Regions from separate parts of the Enterobacter kobei genome, predicted to be linked through region 1. Evidence: predicted binding sites of a transcription regulator. Region 1 holds the regulator's gene; the other holds the start of a gene.
The links. The regulator LexA, encoded in region 1, represses DNA repair genes until DNA is damaged. The targets are predictions, from matches to a motif close to TNCTGTATGTACATACAGNA.
Positions count from the first base shown of each region.

Region 2: the regulator LexA is predicted to act here: its motif matches at 1,782-1,801, upstream of metR (HTH-type transcriptional regulator MetR).

Region 1 is NZ_CP017181.1:287,261-290,680, forward strand. Features, by position in the region: gene plsB (glycerol-3-phosphate 1-O-acyltransferase PlsB) at 1-821, opposite strand, end outside; gene BFV64_RS01375 (diacylglycerol kinase) at 976-1,344, shown strand; gene lexA (transcriptional repressor LexA) at 1,453-2,061, shown strand; gene dinF (MATE family efflux transporter DinF) at 2,125-3,420, shown strand, end outside.
Region 2 is NZ_CP017181.1:4,640,120-4,643,539, reverse strand. Features, by position in the region: gene BFV64_RS22535 (carboxylate/amino acid/amine transporter) at 10-909, shown strand; gene metR (HTH-type transcriptional regulator MetR) at 797-1,750, opposite strand; gene metE (5-methyltetrahydropteroyltriglutamate--homocysteine S-methyltransferase) at 1,866-3,420, shown strand, end outside.

The DNA of each region.
Region 1 (3,420 bases):
GTAAAGCCGAGAATACGATCGGAAAGGCGAATCATCTCGTAAGAGAAGTTCGCGGCAATCTCTTCCATCAGCGCAATGGCGTTCTGCTGGGCTTTCTCATGCGAAATCTTCTTGCTACGCGCTTCGTCTTCAACGGCGCGGGCGATCGCTTTGGAGGCCAACAGTTTGTTGAACAGGTCCTGACGCGCCGGGAGTCGTGGCCCGACGGCCGCGAGGCGCTGACGGGCGAAGTGCATACGTGCTACGCGCGCCAGCTTCTGCGCGATGATCTTGTCGGTACCGTGCTCATCTGCCATTCGGCGCAGTGAAACGGAAGGGGAGAAGCGCACAAAGCTGTCGCGTCCCAGCCAGGAGACCGCGAAGAACTTCTGGATGCCGTTAAGCATACGCAGCGGCGGATTCTCTTCGCCTTTTTCACGGCCCGGACGGCGGCCAAACATCACCGATACCGGCACCATCTGCACATCCAAATCGGGATTGCTGCGGTGCAGGTCGAGATAGTCGTGGAACAGCTTAATGGACTCTTCTTTTGGCGTGTAATAGGTAAATACACGCGGCCCGCCATGAATGAACACGTAGCGCGGCAGCAACGTGCCGTCGACTTCCAGCGGTTCAAGCGGGTCAGGTAAGTCATGCGCCAGACATTGGGCGCGAAGGGTCAGTAAGTCTGCCTTCGAGTTATAAGGCAAAACGTACATAATAGGACGCGACGTATCGAGCCCCAATTCCAGCGCGGGTTCTGCTGGGATAGACTTGCTTTTTACCAGGATGCTTAATGGTAAATTAAGTAATTTGTAGTAAATTCGTGGCCAGCCGGACATAAACGATGTAAAGCCTCTGGTTAATAATGCAATTGCGGCGCAAGGATAACAGAAAGCGCGCAAAATTTCTGTTGTTACCCGTCATACTTCAGGCTGTAGCGAAACGCGCTACAGTTCCTGTTACTGACGCTTTTTTTCATAAAAGGTTCTTTTAATGGCCAATAATACCACTGGGTTAACGCGTATCATCAAAGCCGCCGGCTATTCATGGAAAGGTTTCCGTGCCGCGTGGATCAACGAAGCCGCCTTTCGTCAGGAAGGTGTCGCCGCTATCATCGCGGTCATCATCGCCTGTTTCCTTGATGTCGATGCTATTACCCGCGTACTTCTCATCGGTTCCGTGCTTCTGGTGATGATAGTGGAAATTCTCAATAGCGCTATTGAGGCCGTTGTTGACCGTATTGGCTCAGAGTTCCACGAGCTCTCCGGTCGCGCGAAAGACATGGGTTCTGCCGCTGTGCTGCTGGCGATTATCACTGCAGTCATTACCTGGGTCACGCTGCTTTGGTCACATTTCCGATGAGCCTCGAGGAATAATTAAGTCCCTGGTTTTTTGTGCAGTTTTTGGTTCCAAAATCACCTTTGACTGTATATACTCACAGCATAACTGTATATACACCCAGGGGGCGGAATGAAAGCATTAACGACCAGGCAGCAAGAGGTGTTTGATCTCATTCGGGATCATATCGGCCAGACGGGTATGCCACCCACGCGTGCGGAAATCGCTCAGCGTCTGGGCTTCCGTTCTCCGAATGCTGCCGAAGAACACCTGAAAGCGCTGGCACGTAAGGGCGTGATTGAAATTGTTTCAGGCGCGTCACGCGGTATCCGCCTGCTGGTGGAAGAAGAGACGGGCATTCCGCTGATAGGCCGTGTTGCTGCGGGTGAGCCGCTACTGGCACAGCAGCATATCGAAGGCCACTACCAGGTTGATCCTGGTATGTTCAAGCCGAGCGCAGATTTTCTGCTGCGCGTAAGCGGCATGTCGATGAAAGATATCGGCATTCTCGACGGCGATCTGCTGGCGGTACACAAAACGCAGGATGTGCGGAACGGCCAGGTGGTGGTCGCGCGCATTGATGACGAAGTGACCGTTAAGCGTCTGAAAAAGCAGGGTAACACCGTTCAGTTGCTGCCCGAAAACAGCGAGTTCTCTCCCATTGTGGTCGATCTCCGCGAACAGAGCTTCTCTATCGAAGGTCTGGCGGTCGGTGTGATTCGCAACGGTGAATGGCTGTAATCTCTTCCTGACAGGCTACGGTTCCGCTGTAGCCTGCTTTATTGACCACTCCCGGTGTTTCTCATGTCACTGCTGACGGCATCCGATAAGGCATTGTGGCGTCTTGCACTGCCGATGATTTTCTCCAATATCACCGTGCCCTTGCTGGGTCTGGTCGACACGGCCGTTATTGGGCATCTCGATTCCCCTGTCTATCTTGGCGGCGTGGCGATTGGCGCGACGGCAACCAGCTTCCTCTTTATGCTGCTGCTCTTTTTGCGCATGAGCACCACCGGACTCACGGCACAGGCGTATGGTGCAAAAGATCCGTTACGTCTGGCGCGGGCGCTGGTGCAGCCGCTGATTCTTGCGCTGGGCGCGGGCGCGTTAATCGTTTTACTCCGCGATCCCCTGATTGACCTTGCGCTTCATATCGTTGGCGGCAGTGAGGCGGTACTGGAGCAGGCGCGACGTTTTCTCGAAATCCGCTGGCTCAGTGCGCCCGCTTCGCTGGCAAATCTGGTTCTGCTGGGTTGGTTACTGGGCGTTCAGTATGCTCGTGCGCCAGTGATTCTGCTGGTCGTGGGAAACCTGCTCAACATCGTGCTGGATCTCTGGCTGGTGATGGGCCTCCATATGAACGTGCGGGGCGCGGCACTGGCGACGGCGATTGCTGAATACGGGACCTTTGTGATGGGGCTGTGGATGGTCTGGCGCGTGCTGGCGATGCGCGGGATCTCCCTCGCGCTGCTGAAAACCGCATGGCGCGGCAATATCCGTAAGCTGCTGGCGCTTAACCGTGACATCATGCTGCGCTCGCTGCTTCTGCAACTCTGCTTCGGCGCGCTGACGGTCTTCGGTGCACGGCTGGGGCCTGAAATCGTCGCGGTCAACGCGGTATTGATGACGCTGCTGACGTTTACCGCCTATGCGCTGGACGGCTTTGCCTACGCGGTTGAAGCACATTCGGGGCAGGCGTATGGAGCGCGTGAAAGCGGGCAGCTTCATGATGTCTGGCGGGCAGCCTGCCGTCAGTCAGGACTGGTAGCGCTGGTGTTTGCCGTGGTCTATGCCTGCTTCGGCGAACAGATTGTTGCTTTACTGACCTCTCTCCCTGCGCTGCGCGAACTGGCGAGCCACTATCTCATCTGGCAAGTCATCTTACCGGTGGTGGGTGTCTGGTGTTATCTGCTGGACGGCATGTTTATTGGTGCGACGCGCGGGGCGGAAATGCGTAACAGTATGGCCGTTGCGGCGGCGGGATTTGGCCTGACGCTGCTGACGCTTCCCTGGCTGGGTAATCACGGTTTGTGGTTGGCGCTTGCGGTCTTTCTCTCTCTGCGTGGCCTGTCGCTGGCTTTTATATGGCGCCGCCACTGG
Region 2 (3,420 bases), 530 kb from region 1:
ACAAGCATTGTGGCGCTACTCATTATCACCACTATCCTGTGGGCCTTCTCCTTTAGCCTGATTGGCGAGTACCTTGCCGGTTCGGTCGACAGCTACTTCTCGGTGCTGATGCGCGTGGGGCTGGCGGCGCTGGTATTCCTGCCGTTTCTGCGCTCGCGTGGTCAATCGCTGAAAGCGATTGTGCTGTACATGCTGGTGGGCGCGATGCAGTTGGGTATCATGTATCTGTTCAGCTTCCGGGCTTACGTCTATTTGTCCGTCTCTGAATTCCTGCTCTTTACCGTGTTGACGCCGCTCTATATTACGTTGATTTACGACCTGCTCAGCAGGCGTCGTCTGCGCTGGGGATACCTGCTGAGCGCGGCGCTGGCGGTGATTGGCGCGGCAATTATTCGCTATGACAAAGTCAGCGATCACTTCTGGACCGGGTTGATGTTCGTCCAGCTCGCCAACATCAGTTTCGCCATCGGCATGGTGGGCTACAAACGCCTGATGGAAACCCGCCCGATGCCTCAGCACAATGCATTTGCGTGGTTCTATATGGGCGCGGCGATTGTCGCGGTATCGGCGTGGTTTCTGCTCGGTAACCCGCAAAAGCTGCCGACCACGTCGGTGCAGTGGGGCGTTCTGGTCTGGCTGGGCGTGGTGGCGTCAGGGCTGGGTTACTTCATGTGGAACTACGGCGCGACGCAGGTCGACGCCGGAACGCTCGGGATAATGAACAACGTGCACGTCCCGGCGGGGCTGCTGGTCAACCTCGCCATCTGGCAGCAGCAACCGCACTGGCCGAGCTTCCTTATTGGGGGAGCGGTGATCCTGGCTTCACTGTGGGTCCATCGCCGCTGGGTCGCTCCGCGCTCCGCACAAACGGAAGATGGTCGCACGCGTGGTTCCGCGCTGAGCGAATAAACGCTTCTGTCACCGGCTGACGCTGCTCGCCATCGCGCACGGCAGCGTACAGACGGCTCCACAGTCCTTCACCCAGGGTTTTGGTCACCACCAGGCCCTGGCGTTCAAAACTCTCCACCACCCAGTGCGGCAGCGCCGCGATGCCCATGTTGGCGGCAACCATCTGAATCAACAGCAGGGTGTTATCCACGCTTTTCAGCTGCGGGCTAATGCCTGCCGGCTGCAGGAAATGACGCCAGATATCCAGGCGACTGCGCTGAACCGGATAAATCAGCAGCGTTTCTGTTGCCAGGTCTTCCGGCGTGATGCGCGTTTTAGCCGCCAGCGGATGATCCGGTGCCAGCACCAGGCGCACTTCAAAATCAAACATCGGCGAATAGTGCAGGCCGCTGCGCGGCAGAATGTCGGAGGTCATCACCAGATCCAACTCACCCTGCTGCAGCGAGGGTTGCGGGTCGAACGTCACACCGGATTTAAAATCCATCTCCACCTGCGGCCACTTCTGGCGGAAGTTCTCAAGCGCAGGGGTCAGCCATTGAATACAGCTGTGGCACTCAATGGCGATGCGCAGTTTTGTCTGCTGCGGCTCGTTACAGGACTGTAGCGCGCTGGCGATCTGCGGCAGGACCTGATTCGCCAGTTGAAGAAGAATTTCACCCTGCGGCGTAAAGCGCAGAGGTTGGCTCTTACGCACAAAAAGACGAAATCCGAGGCGTTGTTCCAGATCGCTGAACTGGTGAGAAAGGGCAGACTGGGTCTGGTGCAGCGTGGCCGCAGCCGCCGCGAGCGATCCGCAGTTCCGCAACGCTTGCAGCGTTTTCAGGTGTTTTATCTCGATCATGAAAGTCCTTCACTTCGCCATGAACATTTTGCGCTTGAGGAATATACAGTACCTGCCAATTATAGATGTGTAAACATCTGGACGTCTAAATAGCGAAATTCACAAGGGGCATAACATGACAATCCGCAATCACACTCTCGGTTTCCCTCGCGTTGGCCTGCGTCGCGAGCTGAAAAAAGCGCAAGAAAGCTACTGGGCGGGTAACGCTACCCGTGAAGAACTACTGACCGTAGGGCGCGAGCTGCGCGCCCGTCACTGGGATCAGCAAAAGCAGGCGGGCATTGACCTGCTGCCGGTGGGCGATTTCGCCTGGTACGACCATGTTCTGACGACCAGCCTGCTGCTGGGCAACGTGCCGGCTCGTCATCAGAACAAAGATGGATCGGTTGATATCGATACCCTGTTCCGCATCGGCCGTGGTCGTGCGCCAACGGGTGAACCCGCGGCAGCGGCAGAAATGACCAAGTGGTTTAACACCAACTATCACTATATGGTGCCGGAGTTCGTAAAAGGTCAGCAGTTCAAACTGACCTGGACACAGCTTCTGGACGAAGTCGACGAAGCGCTGGCGCTGGGCCACCAGGTGAAACCGGTGCTGCTCGGACCGGTAACCTACCTGTGGCTGGGCAAAGTCAAAGGCGAGCCGTTTGACCGCCTCAGCCTGCTGAAGGACATTCTGCCCGTCTACAAACAGGTACTGATTGAGCTGGGTAAACGCGGCATTCAGTGGGTGCAAATCGACGAACCTGCTTTGGTGCTTGAGCTGCCCCAGGTTTGGCTCGATGCCTTCAAACCGGCGTATGACGCGCTTACCGGGCAGGTGAAGCTGTTGCTGACCACCTATTTCGAGGGCGTGACGCCTAACCTGAGCACGATTGCCGCGCTGCCGGTTCAGGGCCTGCATGTTGACCTGGTTCACGGCAAAGATGACGTGAAGGAACTGCACAAACGTCTGCCCGCAGACTGGCTGCTCTCAGCGGGGCTGGTAAACGGTCGTAACGTCTGGCGTGCCGATCTCACCGAAAAGTATGCTCAAATTAAAGACATTGTCGGTAAACGTGAGCTGTGGGTGGCCTCATCATGTTCACTGCTGCACAGCCCGATCGATCTGAGCGTGGAGACCCGTCTCGACCCGGAAGTGAAAAGCTGGTTTGCCTTCGCCCTGCAAAAATGTGAAGAACTGGCGCTGCTGCGCGACGCGCTGAACAGCGGTGACACGGCGGCGATTACCGAATGGAGCGCCCCGATTCAGGCGCGCCGTCATTCGGCACGCGTGCATAATCCGGCAGTGGAAAAACGTCTGGCGGCCATCACCGCTCAGGACAGCCAGCGCCAGAGTCCGTATGAAGTCCGTGCCGAAGCCCAGCGCGCCCGCTTCAACCTGCCCGCATGGCCAACTACGACGATCGGTTCATTCCCACAAACGACCGAGATCCGCGGCCTGCGTCTCGACTTCAAAAAGGGCAATCTGGATGCGAATCACTACCGTACCGGCATTGCTGAGCACATCAGGCAGGCGATCATCGAGCAGGAGCGTTTAGGTCTGGACGTGCTGGTGCACGGTGAAGCTGAGCGTAACGACATGGTGGAATACTTCGGTGAACACCTGGACGGCTTCGTGTTTACCCAGAATGGCTGGGTGCAGAGCTACGGTTCCCGCTGCGTGAAGC